4 regions of the Roseibium album genome follow, and region 4 is predicted to be linked to each of the others. Evidence: predicted binding sites of a transcription regulator. Region 4 holds the regulator's gene; each other region holds the start of a gene.
What was found. Region 4 encodes PhoB, which activates phosphate uptake and scavenging genes when phosphate is short. Its sites were predicted from a motif close to TGTCATNNANCTGTCAT; they were not measured.

Region 1 (7,258 bases), 2.3 Mb from region 4:
ACCCCTTGCCCGGTTCCGACACCAAGAAGATCGTGAGAAACCGGACCTGTTCGGAATGAAGAAACGGGCGCTGGAAAGCGCCCGCCAGAATCAATCAGGCTGCGGCCTTCTTGGGAGTTATCAGGCCGCGATTGACCAGAACTTCAGCGATCTGGACAGTATTGAGAGCCGCTCCCTTGCGAAGATTGTCGGAGACGACCCACAGGTTCAGGCCATTTTCAACGGTGGCATCTTCTCGGATACGCGAGATATAGGTCGCGTCCTCGCCGGCGCTTTCATACGGCGTGATGTAGCCACCGTCTTCCTGCTTGTCGATCACGAGACAGCCCGGAGCCTCCCGCAGGATGTTGCGAGCCTCGTCTGCTGTAATCTCGTTTTCGAACTCGAGGTTGATGCTTTCGGAATGGCCGATGAACACCGGAACGCGAACGGCGGTGCAGGTTACCTTGATGGCCGGATCCAGCATCTTCTTGGTTTCGGCGAGCACCTTCCATTCTTCCTTGGTGTAGCCGTCTTCCATGAAGCTGTCGATGTGCGGGATGACGTTGAAGGCGATGCGCTTGGTGAACTTGTCCGGTTCGATCGGATCGTTCACAAAAATGGCCCTCGTCTGGTTGAACAGCTCTTCCATCGCGTCCTTGCCACCACCGGACACCGACTGGTAGGTCGAAACGACGACGCGCTTGATCCTGGCGTGATCGTGCAGCGGCTTGAGTGCCACCACGAGCTGGGCTGTTGAGCAATTCGGATTGGCGATGATGTTCTTTTTGGTGAAGCCGGTGATGGCGTCCGCATTGACTTCCGGAACGATCAGAGGCACGTCCGCGTCATAACGCCAGGCAGAGGAGTTGTCGATGACAACACAGCCCTTTGCGCCGATCCTCGGCGACCACTCCTTGGAAACAGTACCTCCGGCTGACATCAGGCAAATGTCGGTGTCGGAGAAATCGTAATTCTCCAGAGCCTGAACCTTCAGTGTCCTGTCGCCGAACGAAACTTCCGTTCCTTGCGAGCGACGGGACGCCAGGGCGACAACCTCGTCTGCCGGAAAGCCGCGCTCGTCGAGAATGTCAAGCATCTCGCGGCCGACATTGCCGGTAGCGCCTGCAACTGCGATCTTGAAACCCATTTCTGACTTGTCCTTGTCCGTCTCCCCGCTTCACCGGCTGCCCGGGGAAACGGGCTCGCCGGCTCCTGGCGCCTCCCATCCCCGGGGAGGCGGGATGAGCGGCACCGTCAAGCGGTGGTTTTGGTTGTCTTGGTTGTGCGTTTGAATGCGGTTGCGGCAGCCGACCGGGTCTCGCCGCGCAGAAATGTAGCGCTGGCAAGGGCCATGGACATCATATCCAGAATGTCGGCTTTCAGCCGGTTCATCAGGTGCTCGCAATCGTCAAAACTTGAGACGGCGGTGTTTTTGCCCGGAATCCCGTCGAAGTCAACAAGGAATACAATGAAATCGCTCGATTGATGCTCGCATTGTCGCATGAAATTCATGAACGACATGCTTGAACCCGGGATTGAACGGGCACTCGGGGCTCTTTGCCCTGGTAGTTTTTCCCGCAAGCATCCTGTGCCGCACAAGGGCAGTGCCTGAATCGACCACCGGCTTGCCATGTGACTGTTCGAGGCCGGCGACGCATGGTGTCACGGCCAGTTATGTGCCCAGACTCTGGTCAGCCTCTCTTGAGAATTGGTTTTGGGGAGATCCTTATCAGCCTTGTTCGGGACCTTCGGAGAGGTAGCACAGGACCCTGGACCCGGAGGTCAGGCCAAGTTCATCGAACTGGCCGCGTGCGTGATGAAGCGCGGACAGGCCGGCGGCTCCCGACGGCGTTGTATAAAGGTCATGGTCTTTCAGCCAGGACACCGTCTCCTCTGCTTCCCTGTCGGTTATCGTCGCAAAACGGTTTGCCTGCCTGGCCAGGTATTTCAGTGCCAGATGCGATGGTTCCTTGCAGTCCAGGCGGCCCATGGTTGAAACCGGACCGGGTGCATTCACCGGCTTGCCAGCCGCAATGCTGGCCTGAAGGGCGGGGGCTGCCTCCGGCTCGACGATCGTGATCGTGACATCATTGCCCCAGCTTGCGCGCGCGCTCAATGCGCAGGCTGCGGCCAGACCGCCAACACCGGCCTGCAGAAACACATGTGTCGGCGGCTCGGGTATCTGACATTCAATTTCTTCGCCCATGATCAGATATCCTTCCATCACGTCCCGTCCGGGGTCGGTCATCCCGGGCCACGTGCTGTCAGACAGGAGTTGCCAGCCATGTTCCAAAGCCTGACGTTCCGCTTCCGCCATGCTGGTTTCGTAAATCGCACCAGCCCGGACTACCCTTGCGCCTCGGCCCCGCAACCGGTCAGCGAAAGCCTCCGGCACCGTTTCGGCGACGAAGACGACGGCTTCGGCACCGAACATGCGCGCACCCTCGGCAAGGGAAAGTCCGTGGTTGCCCGCGCTTGCACAGACGAATGTTGTGCCGTGAAGCGCCGTTGCGGGATCACTTGTCTCGCCCGCCTCGATTTTTGCAAATGCGCGCTTCGCAATGGCATAGGCTGCGCCAAGTGCCTTGAAACTTCCCAGTCCAAGACGATTTCGCTCGTCCTTCACGTAAAGGGCGCCGACCCCAAGCTCCAAGGCAAGTTCGGAGAGGTTCAACAGCGGAGAGGGTTCAATTCCCGTAACGTCGGCAAAGAACTCCCGCTCCGGGCCCGGTGATTGCGAAATACTGCCGGCCGCGAATCCCGGTGTGTTTTCAAGTCCTCTACCGAGCCAATTGTTCGCGAATGTTTTCATGATTTCCCTTCCGTCGTCCGACAGCGCAGATCAACAGTTCGGACGCAGGAAAACAAGCCTGTTTGCGCAATGAGGGATCCGGATACCGAAAGTTCGATCAAATGGCGATTCTTTGCTTGCTGTCCGCAAAAGAATCAATATATCATGATTTATGGATATAAATGAAGCTTTGAGTGCCTTCGGTGCGCTCAGCCAAAAGACACGTCTGGATGTTTTCCGGCTTCTGATTAATGCAGGTCCGGAAGGCATGAGCGCGGGTGATATCGGTGAAGCGCTGGGTGTTCGCCAAAACACCATGTCGGCCAACCTGTCTGTTCTCCTGCAGGCCGGGCTGGTTCGAAACGAACGTGAGGGACGCTCGATCCGCTACTACGCGGATATGGATGGAACGAAAGAATTGCTGACTTATCTTGTGGCCGATTGCTGCGGTGGCCACCCTGAACTCTGCGCGCAGGTGATGGAGGCCATTGCCTGCCGGAAATAGCGAATAGTACCTGGAGGGAATGATGTCCAACGAAGTCTTTAATGTCCTCTTTCTGTGTACCGGAAACTCGGCGCGGTCAATCATGGCAGAAGCGATATTGAACCGGGATGGGAAAGGACGTTTCAAGGCCTATTCTGCTGGATCGAACCCTGCCGGCTTCGTCCGGCCGGAAGCATTAACGCTCTTGGAGAAACTCAATTTCAAGACTGAAGACTTCCGTTCAAAGGACTGGTCCGAGTTTGCCGGGCCTGGGGCACCTGAAATGGATTTCGTCTTCACCGTCTGCGACAATGCAGCGAAGGAAACATGTCCTGTCTGGCCGGGACAGCCGATGTCGGCACACTGGGGCGTTCCTGATCCGGTGTTGGCCAAAGGCAACGAAACCGAAAAACGATTGGCCTTCAACGAGACATTCCGCATGCTCAACAACCGGATCGCAATTTTCATCAGTTTGCCGATGTCCTCGCTCGACAAATTGTCGCTCAAGGAAAGACTGGACGAAATCGGAAAATCCTCCGCCTGAGGACGTCCTCAGGCGGGAGCATTGCCTTCCTGTTGCGGACGCAGCGTCAACAGAGCCAATACAAAGGCAATGAAGGCGCAGGTTGCAACAGCGCCGACCAGCGGCAAGGCGGTGCGGTCAAAGAACGGGCTGCAGATCAGAATCATGAGGCCGCCGGCAACCATCTGAAATGTTCCACCAAGCGACGATGCCATGCCGGCGTGTTCTCCGTGCTCCTCCAGAGCCATGACCATTGTCGGAGCGATGACCAGTCCGAGGCACGAATTGCCAAGGAAAAACATGGCCATCAGTACCGGCAGATCATCGAGACCCAGCCAGACGAGCGCAAATAGCGTCGAGGTTGCCGCGGCAAATCCGCAGACCGCCCAGAATGCAACACGGCCCATACCGTATTTTTGACCGAGATCGGCCGCGAATTGCGAGGCGGCGAAAAAGCCTACTGCATTGACGGCGAACACCAGGCTGAATTCCGTCGGCGTCAGGGCGTACTGGGTCATGTACACCATGGGCGCTGAGGCGATGAAGACGAAGAAGCTGGCCAGCGCGAAACCACCGATCATCGTCAGGCCCAGGAACCTTGCATCTTTCATCAGGTAGACGGTGCTGCGCAGCAAGGCGGCTGCATTTATCGGGCTGCGCCGGTCCGCGGGAAGTGTTTCGGGAAGCCGGAGCGCTGTCAGGACCATTGCGAGCAAGGCGATCAGCGCGAGGGCGCCGAAGATCATGCGCCAGCTTGCAAGGGAAATGATGAAACTGCCGGTCAGGGGCGCAAGCAGCGGCGAAATGCTGATTACGAGCATCACCAGAGCCATGAGCCTCGTCGCCTGCGTGCCTGTATGCAGGTCCCGGACCACCGCGCGCACGATCACCATCGGTGCAGCAGCCCCGAGTGCCTGCACGAAGCGACCAAGGGTCAGCATGGAAATGTCAGTCGCCATGGCACAGATAACGGAACCGGCAATGAAGACCACGAGCCCTACGAAAATGGGCGGTCTGCGGCCGAGCCAGTCCGCGATCGGTCCGTAAATGAGCTGTGCGAGACCGAAGGCAATGAAATAGACCGTGAAGGTCATGTGTGCTCCGGCGTCATCCGTATTCAGATCCTGAACGATCTGGGGTGTCGCCGGAAGATAGAGATCAATGGCGAAAGGACCAACGGCGGCAAGCAGCCCCAGCACCAGGGCGGCGCGGACAAATCCGATCTGCATGAGAATATCCGAAATAGAGAAGCGCGCGTTTTGCGCGAGAAAATGCAAGGGTTGCAACGTGAGAGAATTCCGGTGTCTTGTCCAGCTTTTTCTGGAAACCTCACCCTGGAAACGCTGCATATCTTATTCGTGAGCTTGTCACACAACCTTCATGCGATTGTCACTTTTTCTGTAATGAGGCCAACTAGTTTTCGCGCACCTCAACCCAAAACATATGGGAGCTAGTGCAATGTCGGACCCTCGCGGACGTTTTCTGAAAAGCGTCAGCCTTGCTGTTCTGTGCGGTCTTGGTGCCGTGTCAGCAGCGCAGGCGGAGTTTTTCGAGCGGATCAATACCTACCCGGTTTACAAGACCCTGCCGGACGGTGTCGACCAGGCGACCGAGACAGTAGCCGAAATCATTTCTGCATCGAAGGACGGCCGCACGCTGGCGTTCACCGACAGTCCCGGTGAGGCGATCGTCTTCGTCAACGCGGGCAACCCGCTGAACATTCAACCGATCGGGCGGGTCGATCTCGGTGGTGAGCCGACATCCGTCGCTGTTGGTGAAAAGGCCGCCTATGCCGGGGTCAACACCAGCGAGGACTATGTCAATGCATCCGGCCATCTGGCCGTGATCGGGCTTGATGGCATGGACGTCATCGCCAGATGCGACACCAACGGCCAGCCGGACAGCGTTGCCATTTCGGCGGACGGCAAGTATGCCGCGATCGCGATCGAGAACGAGCGCGATGAAGACCTGAATGACGGTGTCATGCCACAGATGCCCGCCGGCCACCTTGCGATCTTCGATCTTGACGGCAATGGCGCGCCGACCAATTGCGATGCGGTGCGCCTTGTCGACCTGACCGGTCTTGCCGGAACCGCGCCGTCAGATCCGGAGCCGGAATTCGTTTCCATCAACTCCAGAAACGAGGCGGTCGTGACGCTGCAGGAAAACAACCATCTTGCGGTAGTCGACCTTGCCACGGGCAAAGTTGTCGCAGACTTTTCCGCCGGTGTTGCGACGGCAGAAAATGTTCCTGTCAAAAAATCCCGGATGAGCGATGCCTCCGGGAGCAGCGAGAACGTTCCACGCGAACCTGATGCGGTTGCCTGGATCGATGACGAGCGTTTCGTCACTGCCAATGAAGGCGACTACGAAGGCGGTTCGCGCGGCTTTACCATCTGGAGTGCCAAGGGCGACGTTCTGTTCGACAGCGGCAACCAGATGGAGCATCTGGGCATGTCACACGGACATTACCCGGCAAAGCGTGCCCACAAGAAGGGAACAGAGCCGGAAGGTGTTGCTGTCGGCAAATTCGGCGGTGAGACCCTGATATTCGTCAACTCGGAGCGCGGCAACTTTGTTGCCGTGTACAGGGACACGGGAAGTGAGCCGGAATTCGTCCAGTTCCTGCCGACCCATGTCGGCCCGGAAGGATTGCTTGCCATCCCGGGGCGCGATCTCTTCCTGGTCGCCAACGAAGTTGACAGCGCGGAAGACAATGTTCGCTCGCATATCACGCTCTACAAGTTCGGCGCTGAATCTCCGGCATATCCGTCCGTCGTTTCCGACATGGATCCGGAAAAGGGAGCCCCGATCGGCTGGGGTGCGATCTCCGCGCTGGCTGCCGATCCGTCCGACGCCAACAAGCTCTACGCGGTGAACGACAGTTTCTATGACGACGGCCGGATATACACCCTGGACATTTCCGCCAAACCGGCAAGGATCACCTCTTACACCACCGTGACCGGCTTCAATCAGGAGAGACTGGACCTGGAAGGCATTGCAGTCGCACGGGACGGCGGGTTCTGGCTGGCCTCGGAAGGCCATCCGAAGAACGAACGTGGCCATCTTCTTTTGAAAGTCGACGCCGATGGCGCAGTTCAGGAAGAAATCACGTTGCCACAGAGCCTGATCGACCAGCAGAAGCGGTTTTCGTTCGAAGGGGTCGCTGAATTCGAAATGGACGGACAGAACCTCGTTGCCGTCGCTGTCCAGCGGGAATGGAACGATGATCCGAAGGGTCACACCAAGATCGGGATCTACAACCCTGCCGACAAGTCCTGGGGTTTCGTCCACTATCCGCTCGACACGCCGAAGAGTGCTGCCGGTGGCTGGGTCGGATTGTCCGAAATCGTCTCGCTCGGTGACGGCCGGTTCGCGATCCTTGAGCGGGACAACAAGGGTGGCGAAGATGCCGCAATCAAACAGGTCACTGTTGTATCGCTAGAAGGCATCACGCCAGCCGCACACGGCGAAACCC
Region 2 (7,258 bases), 2.7 Mb from region 4:
CCACCGCCCGTACAAGCCAGCACATCATCGAGCTTCTGACCCAGTTCATCAGCCTGTTGTGCAAATTCAAGACCGACGGTTCCCTGTCCTGCAATCACCGCCGGGTCGTTGAAAGGATGCACGAATGTCGCATCATTTTCCGCGCAAATCGCCGCGGCAATCCTGTCCCTATCCTCGTGTGCCCTGTCATAGGTAACGACCTTCGCCCCAAAATCCCGGGTACGATCAAGTTTGACCCTTGGGGCATCAGCCGGCATCACGATCGTCGCGGAGATGCCCAGAATGCGAGCACTGGCCGCCACTCCTTGAGCGTGATTGCCCGACGAACACGCGACCACACCCTTCGTGCGTTCCTCTTCCGGTATGAGGTTAAGGCAATTGAAGGCGCCACGAAATTTGAATGACCCGCTTCGTTGCAGGCTTTCCGGTTTCACCAGGACCTTTGCCCCTGCCCGCTCGTCCAGTGCCGGGTGCTGCAACAAGGGTGTGCGCACGGCGTATCCCCTGATGCGGCCGGCCGCTTGTTCGACGTCCTCGAAAGTGACCGCCTTGCCTGAAAGGTTCTGCATCTCGGCTGAGCTAGATTGAACAACGGCATCGGTCATTGGCATCCACCTTGAAAAAACTCGTTCCACCCCGATGACTAAATGGGATTTAAAGTCAACTCAATACAACCCCAACATAATTCCGGTGACACATCCGGTCACCACCATGCGAAGGTATCGGTGGAAGACGTTATTCGGCAGCCCTGGCATCTCTTTCCAAGCTGTTATGCCGGTCGCGGGCCTCGATGCAATTGTCCAGAAATTGCCGGGCGCTCGCTGCCCAGGTGTAGTTCATGGCAATTTTCCGGCAATGATCCCGCGGGATCTCCAATGCGGCTTCGGCAGCTTCCTGAAGGTTTTCAGACAGAACTCCGGCCCCCGTATCACCAATGACATCAATCGGCCCCATCACCGGAAACGCCGCCACGGGGACACCGCATGCCAAAGCTTCCAGCAGCACGTTGCCGAACGTGTCCGTCAGCGACGGGAAGACAAATACATCGGCATCGGAATAGTGTCGTGCCAGGTCTTCACCGGTTTTGGCTCCGGTGAAATGAACACCAGGATAGTCACGTCGCAATGTTTCCAGTTGCGGCCCACCCCCGACGACGACCTTGGACCCCGGCAAATTCAGGTCCAGAAAAGCCTTGATGTTCTTTTCAACCGAAACACGGCCGACATACATGAATACCGGCTGCGGCAGATCTGCTGGGAGGACTGTCCCCTCGTACGGCTTGAACACATCCTCATCAACCCCGCGGGACCAACGCATCAGGTTTGCAAATCCGCGAGCCCGCAGGTCGTTTTCCAGCGACCCGGTCGCCACCATGCACCCGCATCCCGAATTGTGGAACCTGCGCAACCATCTGTAGGACCACGACAGGGGAACAGGAAGGCGTGCCGATACGTATTCCGGAAAGCGCGTGTGATAACTGGTCGTGAATGGCATCCCTGCCTTGCACGCGACGCTGGCGGCCAAAATGCCAAGCGGGCCTTCTGTCGCGATGTGCAGGTGCTCGCAGTCGAATTCCCGGATCTTGCGCCGGACAATACCCCGATGTGTCAACGAAAGACGGATTTCCGGATAGGTCGGACATGGGAGCGTTCTGAAAGCTTGCGGCGACAGAACCTCGATCCTTGTGCCGATTGCCGCAAGCTCTTCCGCGGTACGCTCAAGAGACCTGACAACGCCATTGATTTGGGGATGCCAGGCATCCGTCACGATCAGGATGGAACTCATGCTGCGACCGGCGCTTCCTTGGCTTTGGCCGGTGCAATCCCGTCCTGGGTCTTGTCCACCCATCGGATCACCTCAAACGTCCCGTCGTGGTGTTCGGCGACAGCTGTACAGCTTTCCACCCAATCACCGGTATTGATGTAGTGAATACCATTCATATCCCGATTGGCAGCGTGGTGAATATGGCCGCATATGACGCCATCAACACCCTTCCGGCGCGCTTCACCGGAAAGCGCCTCCTCGAAACGGCCGATGAAACTGACGGCGTTCTTGACCTTGAGCTTCGCCCAGGCTGACAAGGACCAGTAGGTCAGGCCTATACGGCGGCGCAGGAAATTGATCCACGTATTGATTCCGAGCGCGGTCACATAGGCCTTGTCACCAAAAAAGGCGAGCCATTTGGCATGCCGGATGACGACATCGAACTGGTCACCGTGAATAACGAGGTAGCGTTTGCCGTTGGCGGCTTCATGCACAAAGCTGTCCGCCACTTCCACACCACCAAAGTGAGTTCCGATGAAGTTGCGCAGGAATTCATCGTGATTGCCGGGAATGTAGTGAATCCGCGCACCCTTGCGGCCCTTGCGCAATATTTTCTGCACGACATCATTGTGAAGCTGCGGCCAGTACCAGGACCGTTTCAGGCGCCAGCCGTCGACAATGTCGCCGACCAGATAAATGGTCTCGGCGTCATGATCTTTCAGAAATCCCAGCAGCAATTCGGCCTGACAGCCGCGAGTGCCAAGGTGAACGTCTGAAATGAACAGGGCCCGGTAGTGACGCGACGTCTCTGCAGCAGACATGGTATTTCTCCACATTCCCTTCAGAAGCGCTATAGACGCGATTCAGGTATCAATATTATGACAGGCAAGATGACTTGCCGTGGAGTTCCCGAACTCCACACCCGATTGATCAATATTCCTGCCGGTCGGCGCACATCTGGTTCGACGGCAAAAGTGGAGACAAGCTATGGATCTGGGTCTGAACGGTAAAAAAGCGATCGTGTGTGCATCAAGCCGCGGCCTGGGCAGAGGCTGCGCCGAAGCCCTTGCCGAAGCCGGTTGTGACATAGTCCTCAACGGCCGCAACGAAGCGGTTCTGGAAGAAACGCGCACAGCCCTGACGGAAAAGTACGGCGTCTCCGTTGTGAGTGTGCCCGCGGATGTGTCGACGCCGGAAGGACAACAGGCTCTCCTGTCAGCCTGTCCGGAGCCGGATATTCTCGTCAACAACAATGGTGGACCACCGAGACGCGACTACACGGAACTTGACCGCAAATCACTGCTGGAAGGTGCGGTCCAGAATTTCGTGACGCCGATCGAACTTATCCAGGCAGTCACACCTGCCATGAGGGCGCGCGGCTTCGGGCGGATTGTCAACATCACCTCGCTGTCGGTGAAAATGCCGATCGAAGGGCTGGACCTCTCGAGCGGAGCAAGGGCCGGCCTGACGGCATTTCTGGCCGGCGTCTGCCGCCAGCTTGCCCCATCCGGTATCACCATCAACAATCTCCTGCCGGGCAAGATGGATACGGATCGGCTGAAGGGTGGATTTGATCGTGCCGCCCAGCAGACCGGAACAAGCCTGGAGGAGATTCGCGCTCAGCAGGCAGCCGAAATTCCCGCGCAGCGCTTCGGCAATGCAGCCGAATTCGGACAGGCATGCGCATTCCTGTGCTCTCGGCATGCCGGTTATATCACCGGCCAGAACATCCTCATGGATGGCGGGCTCTACCCAGCCGCGTTTTGAACGTTGCCAGAAAAACAAAGAGGGCCGGGAAACTCCCGGCCCTTTTGCGTGTTTCATCACCGTATCAGAACTTGTAGCGAAGCGATGCGGAGAGAATGTTCACGTTGCTGTCGACATCGGCCTTGTAGGTGCCGAATGCAGCATTGAAGTCCTGATGGCTCGAGTCGATGTTGATACCCGTCGATTCCGTGATGATATGGGTAAAGCCAAGATCGAAAGCGATGTGCTTGCTGAAATTGTAGCTTGCACCCGCAGATAGCCACCATCGATTGTTGTCCGGCAGGCGGGTTGACCGAATGGCCTCGTCAATCGGAGAGATTTCATAGCCCAGACCTGCACGGAATGTCAGTTTGTCGTTGTAGTCGTATTCGCCACCGACGGAGAAGAACCAGCCGTCATCATAGTTGAAATGAAGCGTGGTGAGCGCCGAACCGGTAATGGACGAGGTCGCGACGGGAGATTTCAGGCGGCTCCAGTTGGTCCACTCGACCGTGCCGAGCAGGCGAATCTTGTCGGTTATCTTCTGCTTGGCGGAAATGTTCACCATATCCGGCGTTACCACGCCAAGATTGATGCCCGCCCTCGTGCCGCCCGCGAAAAGCTGCCCACTCAGGTCATGCCCGACACCTGACCGGTAGCCGATACCGATCTCTGTGCCCTCGATCGGCTTGATTGTGACACCTGCCGTCACGCCGACACCGAACCCGTCTCCCGAGATTTCGTTGGATCTGGGAAAGCCTGCGCCGGACGTCGCGTCCGCCGACTTCAGGCTGACATCCAGATATTGGACCTGGAAACCGACCGCCACGGCAAACATGTCGTTGATCTTGTAGGCAACGTTGGGATTGACGTTGATCGAGAACACTCTTGAAGAGCGGGAATAGAACTGGGCCGCCCAGTTCTGGTTCGGTTTTGTCGTCAGTCCGAACGGTGAGTTGATACCGACACCGAAGACCCACTTGTCATCGGGTCTGTAGGAAATGTAGGTCGCCGGCACGAAGGCGTCCAAACCGATATCACCACTACCGATCGAGGATGTTCCGACCGCGCCGCCGGTCAGCGTGCCGTTGATTTCGGAATTCGGAATAATCAGCGATCCATGTGCCTCCATGCTCCAGCCCTGCTGAGCACCGATCAGGGAGGCCGGGTTCCAGTACATCGCCGAAATCGTCTCGCCCGACGTTCCGTATCCCGCGAAGGATGTCCCCTGAAAATATGCACTCTGCTCGCGGATCGCGAAGGCCCCCGCGTGTGCCCCACTTGCCGCTATGGAAAGAGCAATAGCAGTGGAAGCAAACAGAAACGTCTTTTTATTAGCCCATGTCATGGTGTTTTCTCCCATCCCCCTCCAAATGGAGGAAATCATTTTTCGAAGGATAGGATTTCCAAGACAGGGTTCAGTTGCAAGCTTAGAAATTACCGTCTTGAGGCGATGTATTTTCATGTTGCAGTGCAAAATATTCTACTGTTTCGACAAACACGCTTCGGGAATTCGGTAAAAGTAGGTAAATAGGTCTTGTTCCAGGGGTCTATGTCATGGGAACGACACAGCCTCGCAAAAATGCACAAAGAATAGGCAAACGACAACGGGTTTCCTTTAACGTCACTAATTCCGTGAACGTTGCTGCATTGCCACACATACCCCAACGGCAGAGGCCCTGCCAGATCACACCTAGGCGCTGACACACTGTCAATTAATCGGACAGCCCGTTAAACTCGTGCCCCGGTGACCGGTGCAGACCGACAGGAATTATCGCTCGCTGTCTGACCCGCCGGGAACAAACAGGGCATGCCAGCAACGATGTTGACACACCGGTTGCGCGATCGGCGGCAAGAAATCCCGGATCAGGTGTTGCCATCACGTGCCGACATGAATCGGCGCATTGCGACATCGCTCCAGGGAGCCAGCCGCTGGCGGGCCGCAACATTGCTCTCGTAGATTCGCTTGCTGAGCGCGTCCTTTTCAGCAAATTCCAGCAGAACAGCCACCGAGGTCGTGCGCAAGGCCTGAAGAACCTCGTCGGGATAGGGTTTGATTGTGACTCCATCTTCGTCCTGAAGCAGTTTCAGGCTGCCGGCGTTTTCCCAGTCGCTTTCAGCCAGGGCACGGCCGTTCTCCGCACGGCATGCTTCCAGAACAATTGCGCGCAACTCGTCCGGGAGACCATCAAGGGCAACCTTGTTGAAAAGCGCCTCCCCGGTCCCATTCGGTTCGTGAAAACCGGGCGAATAGTAGTTTTTGGCGACCTTGTGGAAACCCATGGCCCGGTCGGACCACGGCCCGAGGAACTCGGTGGCATCAAGCACACCGGACTGCAGTGCCTGAAACAGTTCGGCTGGCGGCAAGCCGACGGGTGTTGCGCCCAGGCGGCGCATCACCTCCCCGCCAAGACCAGGCATGCGGATCTTCAGACCGGTCAGGTCATCCAGTCCGTTGATGTCTTTCTTGTACCAGCCCCCCATCTGCACACCTGTATTACCTGCCATGACAGGTTTCACACCAAAGGGCTCGTAAAGCTCGTCCCAGAGCGCCTGCCCGCCGCCTCTTTCGATCCAGGTGATATGTTCATGAGGCAGCAACCCGAACGGAATTGCGGTGAAGAACACGGACGCGGGGATCTTCCCTTGCCAGAAGAACGAGGCCGTATGCCCCATTTGGGCCGTGCCAGCTGAAACCGCATCAAACACGCCAAGCGCTGGCACAAGTTCACCGGCTGCATAAAGACGAATGCGGAACCGGCCAGCGGACATTCTCGCCACCTGGTCCACAATCCTCTGCGCGGTTACACCTGGCCCAGGCAGGTTCTTCGGCCAGGACGTCACCATCTTCCATTCGATCGTTGTCTTTTCCTGCGCAAGAGCCGGAGCTGTCAGCAAAGCCCCGCCGGCAACCGCAGATGCTCCCAGCAAGGTTCTCCGGCTCACGATCTTGTCGCTTTTCAGGCCCTTGTCAGACATCTCATTTGCTCCAGATTTGGTGGAAATGGTGAACAGGACCATGGCCGGCCCCGATATCAAGCCGGTCAGCAGCGGCAATAGCCCCGTGGACATATCGCTTGGCGCCGAAAATCGCGTCTTCAAGCTTGTTCCCTGTTGCAAGCCCTGCGGCAATCGCCGAGGACAATGTACAGCCGGTCCCGTGCGTGTTCTGCGTTGCGATCCTTTTCTCGCGCAGCCAGATCGCATTTCCGCCTGTATCCAGGAAAAGGTCCGTGCTGTCCTCGCCAGTCCCGTGTCCACCTTTCAAGAGAACCGATTTGGCACCAAGCCGCAAAAGCTGTTCGGCCTGCGACAACATCTCGGTCTCGCTGCCGGCAACGAGCGCTTCCAGCATGCGCGCCGCTTCGTGCAGATTCGGCGTAATGACATCGGCGAGCGGAACCAGCACGGAAAGAAGGCTTGCAACGGCGCTTTCGGCAAGCAGAGGGTCGCCTGACGCCGCGACCATCACCGGGTCCAGCACGACGGGTCCTGTTGCATGGGCTATCAGCCCGGCAGCCACAGCCTCAATGATCGCAGATCCGGAAAGCATGCCGATCTTCGTCGCATTGACCTTGAGGTCGGAATAGACCGCATCCATCTGCGCCCGAACAAACTCCGGCGGCACGTCCTGTATGGCACTGACGCCACGTGTGTTCTGTGCCGTCAGTGCGGTCAAGACGCTCGCACCATAAACACCGTTGGCGGAGAATGTCTTGAGATCTGCCTGAATTCCGGCGCCGCCACC
Region 3 (7,258 bases), 1.1 Mb from region 4:
ATTTGCCGGCTTCGGCGGCCTCTGCCAGGGCCTTGACGATCGGCGAGTTGTTTGAGGTTCGGTAGAGCGTCTGCTTGATGGCAACCACATCCGGGTCGCGCGCGGCCTGCCGCAGGTACTGGACCACCACATCGAAGGATTCATACGGGTGATGGACCACGATATCCTTCTGGTGAATGGCCGCCAGACAATCGCCGCCATGTTCGCGAATGCGCTCGGGAAACCGCGCCGTATAGGGCTCGAACTTGAGGTCCTGGCGCTCGAGATCGACGATTTGAGAAAGGTTGTTCAACGCGAGCAAACCGGTGGCCAGAAAAATCTCGCTTTCGCTGACATCCAATGCGTCCGCAACGAATTCCCGCAGAGCCGGCGGGGTCGTTTCCTGGATTTCCAGCCTGATGACGGACCCGCGGCGACGGCGCTTCAGCGCACTTTCAAACAGGCGAACGAGGTCCTCGGCTTCTTCTTCGATCTCAAGATCGCTATCGCGAATGACCCGAAAGGCGCCCTTGCCTCGAATTTCATATCCGGGAAACAGCCGGCCGATAAACATGCTCACGACATGCTCGATTGCAATGAAGCGGGCGGCTCCATCGCCACCATTCGGCAGACGGACGAACCGATCGACCTGGTTGGGAATTCTGAGCAACGCAATCATTCCGCGGCTGCCGGACGTCGGCACCAGCTCGAACACGATTGAAAAACCAAGGTTCGGGATAAAGGGGAACGGATGCGCGGGGTCGATTGCCAGTGGCGTTAGCACCGGGAAGACATAGGCCAGAAAATACTCCTGAAGCCAGGTCTTGTCCGCCTGGGTCAAGGCGTCGCTCAGAAGGATTTCAATTCCCTTCGCAGCTATCTCTCTGCGGATTTCACCCCAAATCTGCTGCTGCGATGCCTGAAGATCACGCACGGCGGCACTGATCTTCTCCAGTTGCTCGGTGGGGGTCAGGCCGTCATCGGAAAGATTGGTAACCTCGGCACGCTGCTGTCCACGCAGGCCCGCGACGCGGACCATAAAAAATTCATCCAGATTGTTCGCCGAGATCGACAGGAACCGTACCCGTTCCAACAACGGGTGGCGATTGTTCATCGCTTCTTCAAGAACACGCAGATTGAACTGCAGCCAGGACAATTCCCGATTCATGAACCTGGCAGGCGACCTCGCCAGATCTTCCTCCGGCATCTCGTCTTCAACACCGCGCAGATCCGAGGAAGCGGAAAGAATGTCTGAAAGATCGGTCGTTTCATTCATGGCATTTTTCCTTCGCCCCCGCTTCCGGCGATCTCTGTCTCAATGCATGCAGATTGAGTAACACGGCGTGAGCGGCAGGCAAATGACACCATTGTCGCAAGCAAACAACTCACTGGCCTTTATGCACATTTTCCAATACCCGGCCAACAAGCGGCTTGGTTATCTTCACACGACCGGCCAGAGCTTCCCGGTCAATGGCCTGCACCGCCTGCATCGCCACCTCCAGTGATCTTTCCATGCGGACGACAAGATAGTCCACAACGCCGATATCAACCGATATCTGCCGGTCGGCAAAAAGCTTGACGAGCACGCGGCGCAAAAGGTCGTCGTCCGGTTCCAGAATTTCCACCGGTGTCGCCGCACGCAGGCGCGACATGAGGTCAGGCAACGTGATCTTCCAGCTCGCCGGCCACGTCCTACTGGTGATGAGCACCTTTTTGCCAGCTTGCCGCGAAGCATTCAAAAGGTGAAAGAGTGCAGTGTCATTGACACCGAGATGCGTATCTTCAATCACGGCGGCGGGCGCTACCAAAAGGTCTTCCACGACATCCGCCGCAAGCTCCCTGGCCGATATCACGGACGCCCCGCTTTCATCCTGAAACGCGCGGACCAGATGCGTTTTTCCCGACCCCACCGGCCCGGCAAGGACCACGACAGGTGACGGCCAGTCAGGCCACCGCGAAAGCAGCTCGAATGCCGCCTTGTTGGAGACGCCCACCAAGTAGTCGTCGCGCGTGAGAGCAGCTTCGTGCGGTAGCTCTAACGGTAGCTGGCGCGGAGGTTCCGCCATGATCGTGTCACTTACTCTTCGGCTGTCGTCTTCGTACGGCCGATACCCTTGTAAACCGGGCTTGCTAGGTACTGCCTCAGAGCAAAACGTGCAAGCACCCCGATCATGGCCGCAGCGGGAACGGCAATCAGCATCCCTACAAATCCAAAGAGAGATCCGAAGGCGAACAAGGCAAACATCAGGGTGACCGGATGCAGCCCCGTACTTTCGCCGACGAGTTTTGGCTGCAGCACATTGCCTTCCAGGAACTGGCCGACCGCAAACACAGCTCCCACCACAAGTATCCACGGCCAGTCCGGCCAGAACTGCACCAGTGCAACGCCGACAGACAACACAAAGCCGAGTGCCGCTCCGACAAAGGGAATGAAACTCACAAGCCCTGCCGCCATGCCGATCAGCAAACCGAAATTGAGCCCGACCAAGGCGAGCGATACCGCGTAAAAGAACCCGAGGATGACACAGACCGACACCTGACCGCGAACAAATCCGGCGACCGCTCCGTCCATTTCCTTTGCAAGGCCGCGAATTTCCCCCAGGTGATCGCGCGGGATCCAGCCGTCGATCCGCTCTACCATATGATCCCAGTCCAGCAGCAGATAGAAGGCAACCACCGGCGTGATCACGAACAGTGACAGGATGGACAGAAGGGCCTGACCTCCGCTCCAGATGGATTGCGCCAGCTTGCCGATAAAGGACGCCCCCTGCCCGAGCAGATCGGTCATGGAGGATTGCAGGTCCTCCGGCGACAATCCGGCCAGACTGGCAAGATTGGCCGGGAAGTATTCCGCAAGCAGCGCCTGAAGACGCCGAACAAGGTCAGGGAAGTTTTCCAGAAAGGCTGCCAGCTGGTTGCCAAGGACAGGCAACAGCAGGACGAAGAACAGCGCCAGGACAAAAATGAAAGACAGCAAGATGGTCAGCGTCGCCCAAAGGCGGCTCATTCCCAGATTCTCAAGCCGGTCGCAGACCGGGTCGAGCAGGTATGCCACGGCCATACCGGCAACGAAGGGCAGCAGAACGCCTGAAAAAATGTAGAGAAACACGCAGGAAACAAGCAGGGAGATCAACCAGAATTGAACCTGACGGCGCAAAGTCATGAAATTTCCTCCCAACGAGAAATCTGACGCGTTTCGGAAAGTCCGCGGCACGATACATAATTCGGAACAGGGTTCAGTCCTCCTTGCACATAGGTTGAGCGACCTTGTCCGGTCAAGAGGCGTATTTGACGTTGAAGACATCCGGCAGCTCTTGTGAAAAGCGCTGCAAGGCTGTATGCGCGGCAGGGATATTCAAGCACGCCGTCAGCGAGCACATGGAAAACCAGACTGGAGCTGTCATGAGCCATTCCAAGCCTTCAGGAAGCAATGGTCTGACCTACGCCGACGCCGGCGTCGACATCGACGCGGGCAACGCGCTGGTCAATCGTATCAAACCCCTTGTCAAGGCAACATCACGGCCAGGTGCGGACAGTGACATAGGCGGATTTGGCGGTCTGTTCGACCTCAAGGGCGCCGGCTTCGACGATCCGATCCTTGTGGCGGCGAATGACGGTGTTGGCACCAAGCTGAAAATTGCCATCGAAACCGGCCAACATAGAACGGTCGGGATCGACCTGGTTGCCATGTGCGTCAACGATCTTGTTGTCCAGGGTGCCGAACCGCTGTTCTTTCTCGACTATTTTGCGACCGGTTCACTTGATGTCGACATCGCGAGCGATGTCGTGGCCGGGATTGCGGACGGCTGCAAACTGGCAGGTGCAGCCCTGATCGGCGGCGAGACCGCCGAGATGCCCGGAATGTACAAGGAAGGCGACTACGACCTTGCTGGTTTCTCCGTCGGTGCCGTCGAACGAGGGCAAATCCTGCCACGCAAGGATGTTGCTCAAGGCGATGTGCTTTTGGGCCTGGCCTCCTCCGGCGTTCACTCCAACGGTTATTCCATGGTGCGAAAGATCATGGAACTGGCTGGACTTTCCTGGTCCGACGCGGCTTCGTTCGAGAACGGCAAGACGCTCGGAAGTGTCCTGATGGAACCGACGCGGATCTATGTCAAACCCTTGCTTTCCGCCCTGAAACAAACCGGCGGCATCAAGGCGCTCGCGCATATCACCGGCGGGGGGCTGCCTGAAAACCTTCCTCGCGTCCTGCCGGAAAACTGTTCGGCACGGATCGACCTTTCTTCCATCGATGCACCCGCGGTTTTTTCCTGGCTCGCCAAAACAGGTGGTGTTGCGGAGAAGGAAATGCTGCGCACCTTCAATTGCGGTGTCGGCATGGTGATCGTGGTTGCCGACGACGAAGCAGATGACGTCGCCAGAGTACTGGAAAACGAAGGGGAGCGCGTGACTAGGATCGGCAGGATAGAGGCCGAGGGTGACGCACCGGTTCTTTTTGACAATTCCCTGGGCCTGTCGGCATGAACCGCAAGCGTACAGCCGTCCTGATTTCGGGTCGCGGCTCGAACATGGGTGCTCTGATCTCGGCGGCCATGGCTCCCTCCTATCCCGCGGAAATCACGCTGGTCATTTCCAACCGGCCGGATGCCAAGGGGCTTGAACGTGCGGCCGAGTTTGGTATCGCGACGGCAGTTGTCGATCACAAAGACTTTGCCGGAGACCGGCAGGCGTTTGAAAAAGCAATCGACGACGTCCTGAAAGAGCACAGGATCGATCTTGTCGCTCTTGCCGGTTTCATGCGCATCCTGACACCCTATCTAGTCAACGCGTGGTCGGGCCGCATGATCAACATTCATCCGGCTCTGCTTCCCTCCTTCAAGGGACTGGCAACTCACGAACGCGCGCTGGAAGAAGGCGTAAAGCTTCATGGCGCGACGGTTCATTTCGTTTCGGCGGAAATGGACGATGGTCCGATCATCGTACAGGGCGCCGTCCCGGTTCTCGATCATGACACGCCCGATACGCTCGCCGCGCGCGTGCTTGACGTCGAGCACAAGATTTACCCGAAGGCGCTGGAACTCGTTGCAACCGGCAAAACGAAGGTGACCGGAGCACGGGTCGTCACAGGTGCTGAAAACAACAATTCAGCGGAGCTTATCTGGCCCTGAGAGGACCAGCACCCTTGTGGCCAGGGCCTATTTTTTGCCGATCTGATCCATCGTGATTTCGCGACCGAAATACCTTTCGGCATTCTTGTAGGCGATCTTCTCGGCGACTTCCCGCGGCAGTTTTGACAGCCAGAGCCGGTTCGTTGTCATGATCTCGGAATAGCTGTCCCATTGGCTGTTGACCCAGGTATCGCTGCCGATCATCAACCTGTCCTGAAAATCGAAAATGATTTCAAGCCATTGCGGATCGAGCGTCTCACCGCGACCCAGAATATTGTACTCGCGCAGGGATGTGTCGGCGAGCAGTTCCGGAAATTCATCCATCAACGCATAAACCTCCGGCGCAGGTGATCCAAGACCCGCATGCGCCCAGATGATCTTCACTTCGGGGTCCAGTCCGTAGAGCCAGCGGATCGGCTCAGTGCCGGAATGAACATGAAGATAGATGTCCCGTTCCTTCGCCATCGCAATGATCTTCCGGAAAAGTGCCTCGTCCGAGGTATCAAGCTGGCGGATGTGAAATTCACCAATGCCTTCATGCGGATAGCTTTCAAGTCGCTCTTCCAGATAGCTGTCCATGCCATCCATCTTGGTCCAGTTGGAAGATCCGGCAGCACCGTGATAGGGGCGCAACTCCGGGACGATCCGGTTGGGTGCATATTCCCACAACATGACCGTGCCCTCATCGGGTGTCGAAGAGACCAGCGCCATGGCAACACCGTTCTGGTCCATGAGCTCGACAATGCTCTTGACCGGATATCGATCCCACGCCGGTTCCTTGTAGTGCACATGCGCATCGAACAACGGCAGCTTCCAGACATCCTCTCCGATCGCCTCGTGGTCACCATCAGCGTTCGCAGTCGTCAAGGAGAGCATCAAGGATATGACACCAAATACCGGGAACAAATATCTGAAGCACGATCCGGGCATAAACTGACCTTTCATTTCACCAGCACTCTGTCAGAACTTATCCTAAAATATCGATTTTTCTATACCCATTATCATAATTTGGATTAATTCGCCCTTCATAAGTTGCATTCGAAAAAATGACATCCCCGGCACTTACCGGGTGCAATTACATGCTAAAATTGCACATCAACGGGAGGAGACCATGAGATGCGCACTGGCGAACTCACAATCCTTGTCGGTACCACCAAAGGTGCCTTTCTGATTTCCGGAGGCCGTGACAGGTCAGGATGGGCCGTCAAGGGACCACTATGCGATGGCTGGCCGGTCAACCACGTTGTCGGTGACGCTGAGAGCGACACATTGTGGGCAGGCGGAGGCAGTGACTGGAACGGTGCGGGGATCTGGCGATCCGACGATGGCGGCGATACCTGGGAGCTGACAAAACTCACAAGGGGTTCAATGGACGACTGGGCCGCGAATGATCCTGATTTTGCGAAGCTCATCGGCTGGATCGATCAACCCCAACCATTCGGCGATGATTTCTCGCAAATCTGGTCGCTTGGTTTCTTCCATGGAACACTCTATGCCGGCACCAAACCGGCCAAGCTTCTTGCCAGCCGTGACAGGGGCAAGAGTTTCGAGCATGTGGACAGTCTTGCCAATCACCCTTCCGCTGACAGCTGGAATCCGGGTGCCGCAGGGCTCGTTCTGCATACGATTGTTTCCGATCCCAAGGATCCGGCGAAGCTCTGGATCGGCATTTCAGCGGCCGGTGTCTTTGCGACGGAAGACGGAGCCAGAACGTGGGAGCGGCGGAACCGGCTTTCCAATGCTGCTGCCTGCGAGGGTCATGACCATCCTGCCGCACCGAGAGACGGCGATACAGGTCATTGCGTCCACAACATGATGCGTGCGCCCGGCGACGGCGATCTTCTTTACCAGCAAAACCACCATGGTGTATGGCGCTCCTCGGATGGCGGCCGGAGTTGGGACAGCATCAATGACGGCCTCCCCTCCACATTCGGTTTCCCGATCCGCGTTCATCCAAGGGATCCTCAGACCATCTGGACCATTCCACTCAACGGCGATGCCGCCGGCCGTTATCCACCCGATGCCTCGGCGGCGGTCTGGAAATCGTCGGATGGTGGTGAGAACTGGGAGGCGCAGCGAGACGGCCTGCCCCAGGAAGCCTGCTTCTTCACCGTTCTTCGCCAGGCAATGTCCGGCGATGACAGAGACCC
Region 4 (7,258 bases):
AGCCGACTCCGGCGTGGATAATCCGGGCGCTGCCGGTATTGGTGCCTCGGTGGTCGGGTCGTTCTTCATGATGCTGGTCGTGCTGTTCCTGTCGCTCCCGATCGGTGTGGCAACGTCAATCTATCTTGAAGAGTTTGCACCTCAAAACAGGTTTACGGACCTTATTGAAGTGAACATATCGAATTTGGCCGCTGTTCCATCGATCGTGTTCGGCATTCTGGGTCTGGCCGTGTTCATCCAGTTCATGCATCTGCCGCAGTCGGCTCCGATCGTTGGCGGACTTGTTCTGACGCTTATGACGCTCCCGACAATCATCATTTCGACCAGAGCGTCTCTCAAGGCGGTTCCGCCGAGCATCCGTGATGCTGCGCTGGGTGTCGGAGCATCCAAGATGCAGGCGATTTTCCATCATGTGCTGCCCTTGGCGATGCCGGGAATTCTGACAGGCACGATCATCGGGTTGGCACAGGCACTTGGCGAAACAGCACCGCTGCTTCTTATTGGTATGGTCGGCTTCGTCGCACGCGGTTACCCTGAAGGCCTGATTGCCGGCTTCACTGATCCAAATTCGGCAATGCCCGCTCAGATTTACACCTGGGCGGCGCGAGCGGATTTTGCATTCTATGAAAAAGCATGGGGCGGTATTGTTGTCCTCCTAATCTTCCTCCTCTCAATGAATATTCTCGCGATCATCCTGCGCCGCAGGTTTGAGCGCCGCTGGTAAGGAACGATCTGATGAACGAGATGGCGAACATTGAACAGGCGATTGAGATGACCGAAAGCAAGATTTCCGCCAGTAAGGTGCAGGTCTACTACGGTGATACGCACGCCATTAAAGACGTCGACATAGAAATTCAGCCGCGATCGGTTACATCGTTCATCGGGCCGTCCGGCTGCGGAAAGTCGACATTCCTGCGCACGATCAACCGGATGAACGACACGATTGACATATGCCGCGTAGAAGGCTCGATCAGGATTGACGGCGAAGACATTTATGATCCGAAAGTCGACCCCGTGCAGTTGCGCGCCAAGGTCGGAATGGTTTTCCAGAAGCCAAACCCTTTCCCGAAATCCATCTACGACAACATCGCTTATGGCCCACGGATCCACGGTCTTGCCCGGAACAAGGCGGAGCTCGACGATATTGTCTCGTCCAGTCTTCAAAAAGCCGGTCTTTGGGAAGAGGTGAAGAACCGTCTGGATGAGCCCGGTACCGGGATGTCCGGAGGTCAGCAGCAGCGTCTGTGTATTGCGCGAGCGATTGCCGTCAGTCCGGAAGTGATCCTGATGGACGAGCCGTGTTCGGCACTTGACCCGATCGCAACGGCTAAAGTCGAAGAACTGATCGACGAATTGCGCGAGAATTTCACCATCGTTATCGTGACACATTCCATGCAGCAGGCGGCCCGTGTTTCGCAGCGTACGGCATTTTTCCACCTTGGAATTCTGGTCGAGGAAGGTTCAACGCAGGACATCTTCACCAATCCGAAAGACAAGCGTACGCAGGACTATATCACCGGCCGCTTCGGCTAATCGAATTACCGAAATCTGAAGGGGACACAGGATGTCTGAACATACAGTCTCGGCATATGACGAAGAACTGACGGCAATGGCCGGAAAAGTCGCCGAGATGGGTGGCCTGGCGGAGCGCGCGTTTGCCGACGCGGTGTCCGCACTCGTCACACAGGATCACGAGCTGGCGAAATCGACGATTGAGAACGACGAACGTCTCGATGCCCTTCATCAGGAGGTCGAGATGAAACTCATCGAGATGATCGCACTTCGCCAGCCCATGGGGCAGGACCTACGTGAAATCACCGCTGCCAGCCGTATTGCGAACGATCTGGAACGTGTCGGCGACCTTGCCAAGAACGTCGCAAAGCGCGCCATTGCCATCGACAGCAATCTGAAATCAAAAAAACTTGCCATTGGTGTCGAGCACATGACCGAGCTCGCATTGGGTCAGTTGAAACAGGTCCTCGATGCCTATACGCGCCGCGACGCCGAGGCAGCCCGGCGGGTACAGGAAGCGGATGCAGAAGTCGATGCCATCTATACCTCCCTGTTCCGCGAGTTGCTCACCTACATGATGGAAGATCCGCGGGTCATCACCCAGTGCGTGCACCTGCTTTTCTGCGCCAAGAACATCGAGCGCATTGGCGACCATGCAACCAATATCGCCGAGAACGTCTACTACATGGTCACGGGTGACCGCCTTCCTGAAGACCGCGCAAAACTCGATGAAACAACCGGTGCCGTTTAGCCGTCGGAATTAGCGGGAAATACCCGGCCGGCGTCCTTTTGCCGGCCGACAATATCGGAGCGAGAATGAATGCCGAAGGTGCTTATCGTTGAAGACGAGGAACCGCTCAGCCTTCTTTTGAGATACAATTTGGAAGCAGAGGGATATCAGGTGGAATCCTGCATTCGCGGGGACGAAGCGGAAATCCGCCTGCGTGAAAGCCAGCCGGATCTTCTGCTGCTTGACTGGATGCTGCCGGGATTGTCGGGAATCGAACTTTGCCGGCGCTTGCGCGCCCGCGAAGACACCGAGCGCCTCCCGGTTATCATGCTGACGGCACGCGGCGAGGAGGCAGAACGGATCCGGGGCCTGTCCACGGGCGCAGACGACTATGTCGTTAAACCTTTCTCCGTCCCGGAATTGATGGCGCGTGTCAGGGCCATTCTGCGCCGGGCGAGTCCGGAAGTCGTTTCGACCATGCTCCGGTCCGGGGACATTGAACTGGACCGCGAAACTCACCGTGTGCGCCGGAATACCAGGGAAGTCCATCTGGGACCGACCGAATTCAGGCTTCTGGAGTTTCTCATGACATCGCCCGGCCGCGTTTTCTCCCGGGAACAACTTCTCGACGGTGTCTGGGGTCATGACGTCTATGTTGATGAACGCACGGTCGATGTTCATGTCGGGCGCCTGCGCAAGGCGCTCAACAAGGGCAAGGCCAAGGATCCGATCCGCACGGTCCGCGGTGCCGGTTACGCCTTCAATGACCAGTTCTCGGTCGCCGGCTGATCCGTTCCAGGACAGGCCCCTTCGGGCGAAGCTCCAATAATGAAAAAGCCCGCCGAATGGCGGGCTTTTTTTAAGACCGGTTCGATGTCTCACATCTTCGCCGTGATGAACTGACCGGGTTTGATGGTTACCTCGGGGACGATCGTCATTGGTGCCGAGCCCTTGATCTGCATGTCGATCTGGTAGCGTCCGGCTCCCAGGGGCATCGGTGGCCAGCGGTTGCTGGATGAACCGCTCCAGCTGATGCTGGCTTCCTTGCCCGAATCCAGGTTCTTGGCTGTCACCTTGATTTCACCCGGGATCTGGGTGTCGAACTTGATACCGGAGGTCAGTTTGGCGTCGACAAAGCCTTTTTCGGATACGGTTATTGTTCCGAAATCGGCTTCGCTGTGATTGTGCTCGGTCAACCTGAGCGCCAGATCATAAGTGCCCGGCGCCAGAAAAATCGGGCCCTGTCCGTCGAACTTGGTTTCGTTGCCGGCCGCATCCGTGACTTTGAGATAATAAATCTGGTCCCAGTCCGCGTTCCAGCTAAGGTTCAGCCCCTGGTCAAGCGCAATCTGAGTGAGCTTACCCTTGTCCAGCGAAATCCGACCCAGATTGACTTCCGCATGGTCATGCTCACTTTGGCGCACGATCAGAGTGTAGTCGCCAGGAGGAACCGGAACAGCGTCCCAGACCCAGTACCAGGCAGCAGGTTCCCGTTTGCGGAAACTGTTCTCAAGATCGCTGTCATTGGTGAGCAATTGCCAGTAATAGGGCTTGTCCTCGCCAGTGGGTGGCACGAGCTGAAGGCCGGTATCGATTGCTACCTCGGTCGTCTGTCCGGATGACACTGAGACCACCTCGGGAAGTGTCACTTCCTGGGCACCGTGTTCAAGATGTCTCCAGACCAGCTGATAGGCACCGGGCATCGCCGAGACGCTGTCTTCTGTGACCTTTGCAATCTCGTCGGCTGTTTCCGGGTTCGTTATCTTCCAGTACTTCGGCATTTTCACCCAGTCGGCGAGCTTCAGCTGGATCGTGCCGGGACCTGCAATCTGCAACTGAATTGTGTCGGCTGCCTCGGTGACTTCCGGTGCCTCAACAACGATGGTCTCCTGTGTGGCGATGCTTTCCGTAACTTGTGAAAGTGCCTCGACAAGACCTGATGTGTCGTTGGCCGGGAAGTAGGCGCCGCCGCCCTTTTCAGCCACGCATTGCAACTGCTTCTGTGCGTCTGCGTCCACACCATATCCGACAACATGGATCTTGAGGCCGGCATCGGATTTTTGCAATGCTTCGGCCAGAGCGCACGGATCGCCCTCGCAGGTTTCAATTCCGTCGCTGACCAGAACAATGGTCCTGTCGTCTTCCTGTCCCGTCAGCTTTTCTGCGGCAAGGCGCAAGGCTTCCGTAATCGGGGTCTTTCCGCGCGGAGACAAAGAATTGAGCTTGCCGCCGATCGCCGCCCCTCCCGCGGCGGAAATGGGATGAACCAGCTCGATGTCGGAGCAGTCTCCCTTGCGTCTGTGCCCGTAAGCAATCAGTCCTGCATTTACCGAAACCGGAAGCTTCGAGGTAACGCTGCTCAAGACTTCCCGCGCGACGGAAATCTTGGGGCGGCCGTCATCAAGACGTCCCCACATAGACCCGGAAGCGTCAAGGATAAACATGGAAGACGGATCAGCCAGGACTGGCGTACCAGTGGTCAAGCCGAATGCGAGAGCAGTAGATGCTGTAAGTATCTTAAGGCTTTTCATCCGATTCCTCTAAAATTCGTAGTTGGCTGGAAGGTCTATCAACCAGTCATTTAGAGAGAGAGTTGCGAAATAGTTACTTGAACTTTCTCTCGATCGGCCTCAGGTTAGAAGAGAACGGAAGTTTATCTGTAATATTGGTCACAATTCCGTATATCTACGGGAATATCTTGAAGGTATCGCTAAGTAAGGTAAACAAACAAAAAAGAGCGACTGTTTGGCAGGCTTTTAAATCTGATGGATCTGCTCTTGACCGACCGGGTGGAGCGCATATTCACTTGCTGTGTCGAAGCAAGAATAGTTGGCGTGCACTGAAAGGCCGTCCGAGTGCATTGGCGTTGGTATCGGTCGGCATGATACCAAGCTGACGCAATCGGTTCCGGCGCGGTGATTGTACTCACGCTGGAGCGCGGTCCCCGTCTGGGAAAATTGATGTCGTCAGCAGGCAGGCTCAGGCTCTGACTCCGGGTCGAGGTCCATGGCCTTGAGGGCCCGGTCCAGGCTGATGTTGTTACCGGTCAACAGCGTTGCTGCCGTTCTGCCATCGAGCGTGTCGACGCACTTGCGAAGGGCCGCGATCCCGGCCGCGGCTCCACCTTCAATCAGGCACTTCTCATGCGTAAGCGCGTATCTCATTGCGTCCACGATCTCTCGTTCCCGGACTTGTACAAATTCGTCAACGAGTTCGCGGCACATGGAAAATGTGTATTGATTATCGGTCGGAATCGGGCCGGGAAGAGCATCGGCTATCGACGGTTTTTCATCGACTTCGACAATCCGGCCCGCCTTGATGCTTTCCATCATCGCCGCACCGTGTTCCAGGGAAACACCGACAATTCTGATTTCCGGTTTCAGGCTTTTGAGTGCTTTGGCCACACCGGACATCAAGCCGCCGCCGCTGAGCTGAATGAAGACGATTTCAAGATCAGGCCGGTCTGCCAGCAGTTCCAGGCCGATCGTTCCCTGGCCAGCTATCACATGCGGATCGTCGAACGGAGAGATGAAGACGAGATTGTCCCGATCCGCAATGCGACGCGCTTCAGCATCCGCTTCATCCTGGTTCTCGCCGAACACGATCACCTCGGCTCCGAAGTCGTGAAGTCCCTTTACTTTTTCCGGTGGAACGATGTTGGTGACGCAAACAACAGCGCGGATGTTCAATAGCCTGGACATATAGGCGACGGCCCGACCGTGATTGCCGCTCGAAACGGTGATGACACCGCGCGATTTCTGTTGGCCATCCAGCGTGAGCAATCTGTTTGCCGCACCGCGCAGTTTGAATGCGCCCGTATCGTGCATCGTTTCCATCTTGAGCCAGATCGGGGCGTTCAAATCCCTCGACAGTCCATGCGACTTGCGCAAGGGCGTCGGCCGAACAAAGTCCGCAATGCGGTTCTGTGCGGCATGGATGTCTTCCAGCTCCACCATGTTTTCCCGTTTCTCCTGTCTCTGAAACCATTGCAGATTGAGTATTGACAAAATAATCTAAATTAGACAATTTGTCTAGAAATTCGATACGAGCCAGCCAAATCCGGGGCGTCGGCTCGTGGCGTTCTGGCAGAGAGAGACAGATGCGGCTGGTAAACAAGCAGGAAATTCTGGCGCAGATCGACGAATGCGCCGCGCTTGCGGAAATCGAAGAAGCTTTCAGAACCTTTGCGCGAGGGGAGGCCCAGGTCGCGCCGGTAACCCATCTCGCCTTTCCCAAGGCTGATGGCGAGTGCCATATAAAATGCGCGCATCTGGGGGATGACGAGGTTTTCACCGTCAAGCTGGCAACCGGATTTTACGGAAATCAGGAACTGGGTCTGTCTTCCAGCAATGGCTTCATGGCGGTTGTCTCCGCAGCAACGGGAATGCCGCTGGCGATCCTTCTGGACGAGGGCGCGCTCACGGACCTGCGCACGGCTCTGGCGGGTGTCATTGCGGTCCGTGTCGGGGCCCGGCGAGGGTCGACAACGCTTGGAGTTATCGGCACTGGCATTCAGTCACGTTTGCAGGCGATGCTGATCTGCAGGCAATTGGGATTCAGCCGGGTTGTCGTCTGGGGGCGTTCGCCGGACAAGGTCTCTGCCGTGGTCGAAGACCTGAAGGCGGAGATGAGTGATGTCAGCGTTTCGCAAGCGGATACCGTTGAGGCGCTCTGCGCGATTTCTGAGGTGATTGTCACGACGACCGCGTCCCGCGAAGCGATCGTCAAGTCCCCTGCTGTCAGGCCGGGTACGCATATCGTGGCGATGGGTGCGGATTCACCCGGCAAGCAGGAGCTGGAACCGGCGCTGTTTTCAAAAGCATCACACGTGGTTGTCGATTCCCTGGATCAATGCACCGAGCACGGCGAAACCGCCAACGCTTTGAAGACCGGCGACATTTCCAGGAGCCGGTTGACCCTTCTTGGCGAAGTGCTGCTTGAGGGGGGGCTCGACCGGGCGGAGGAAGATATCACGATAGTCGATCTCACCGGGGTCGCTGTTCAGGATGCAGCCAT

Region 1: a site for PhoB is predicted at 5,146-5,162, ahead of ACO6TI_RS02425 (esterase-like activity of phytase family protein). Genes of this name have one in related genera too.
Region 2: a site for PhoB is predicted at 2,632-2,648, ahead of ACO6TI_RS25550 (UDP-2,3-diacylglucosamine diphosphatase). Genes of this name have one in related genera too.
Region 3: a site for PhoB is predicted at 1,327-1,343, ahead of ACO6TI_RS17975 (RNA degradosome polyphosphate kinase). Genes of this name have one in related genera too.

The regions. Positions count from the first base shown of each region.
Region 1 is NZ_OZ247583.1:528,377-535,634, reverse strand. Features, by position in the region: gene ACO6TI_RS02455 (aspartate-semialdehyde dehydrogenase) at 95-1,129, opposite strand; gene ACO6TI_RS02450 (hypothetical protein) at 1,237-1,374, opposite strand; gene ACO6TI_RS02445 (pyridoxal-phosphate dependent enzyme) at 1,712-2,794, opposite strand; gene ACO6TI_RS02440 (ArsR/SmtB family transcription factor) at 2,946-3,278, shown strand; gene ACO6TI_RS02435 (arsenate reductase ArsC) at 3,301-3,801, shown strand; gene ACO6TI_RS02430 (multidrug effflux MFS transporter) at 3,810-5,009, opposite strand; gene ACO6TI_RS02425 (esterase-like activity of phytase family protein) at 5,239-7,258, shown strand, end outside.
Region 2 is NZ_OZ247583.1:5,563,208-5,570,465, forward strand. Features, by position in the region: gene ACO6TI_RS25540 (threonine/serine dehydratase) at 1-605, opposite strand, end outside; gene ACO6TI_RS25545 (glycosyltransferase family 4 protein) at 736-1,785, opposite strand; gene ACO6TI_RS25550 (UDP-2,3-diacylglucosamine diphosphatase) at 1,782-2,585, opposite strand; gene ACO6TI_RS25555 (SDR family oxidoreductase) at 2,752-3,531, shown strand; gene ACO6TI_RS25560 (OmpP1/FadL family transporter) at 3,596-4,858, opposite strand; gene ACO6TI_RS25565 (TRAP transporter substrate-binding protein) at 5,377-6,489, opposite strand; gene thiD (bifunctional hydroxymethylpyrimidine kinase/phosphomethylpyrimidine kinase) at 6,491-7,258, opposite strand, start outside.
Region 3 is NZ_OZ247583.1:3,939,788-3,947,045, reverse strand. Features, by position in the region: gene ACO6TI_RS17975 (RNA degradosome polyphosphate kinase) at 1-1,255, opposite strand, end outside; gene ACO6TI_RS17970 (DnaA/Hda family protein) at 1,365-2,045, opposite strand; gene ACO6TI_RS17965 (AI-2E family transporter) at 2,057-3,142, opposite strand; gene purM (phosphoribosylformylglycinamidine cyclo-ligase) at 3,382-4,464, shown strand; gene purN (phosphoribosylglycinamide formyltransferase) at 4,461-5,108, shown strand; gene ACO6TI_RS17950 (amidohydrolase family protein) at 5,136-5,975, opposite strand; gene ACO6TI_RS17945 (WD40/YVTN/BNR-like repeat-containing protein) at 6,225-7,258, shown strand, end outside.
Region 4 is NZ_OZ247583.1:2,878,306-2,885,563, forward strand. Features, by position in the region: gene pstA (phosphate ABC transporter permease PstA) at 1-724, shown strand, start outside; gene pstB (phosphate ABC transporter ATP-binding protein PstB) at 736-1,533, shown strand; gene phoU (phosphate signaling complex protein PhoU) at 1,565-2,263, shown strand; gene phoB (phosphate regulon transcriptional regulator PhoB) at 2,333-3,031, shown strand; gene ACO6TI_RS13370 (vWA domain-containing protein) at 3,121-4,773, opposite strand; gene ACO6TI_RS13375 (threonine ammonia-lyase) at 5,209-6,198, opposite strand; gene ACO6TI_RS13380 (hypothetical protein) at 6,342-7,258, shown strand, end outside.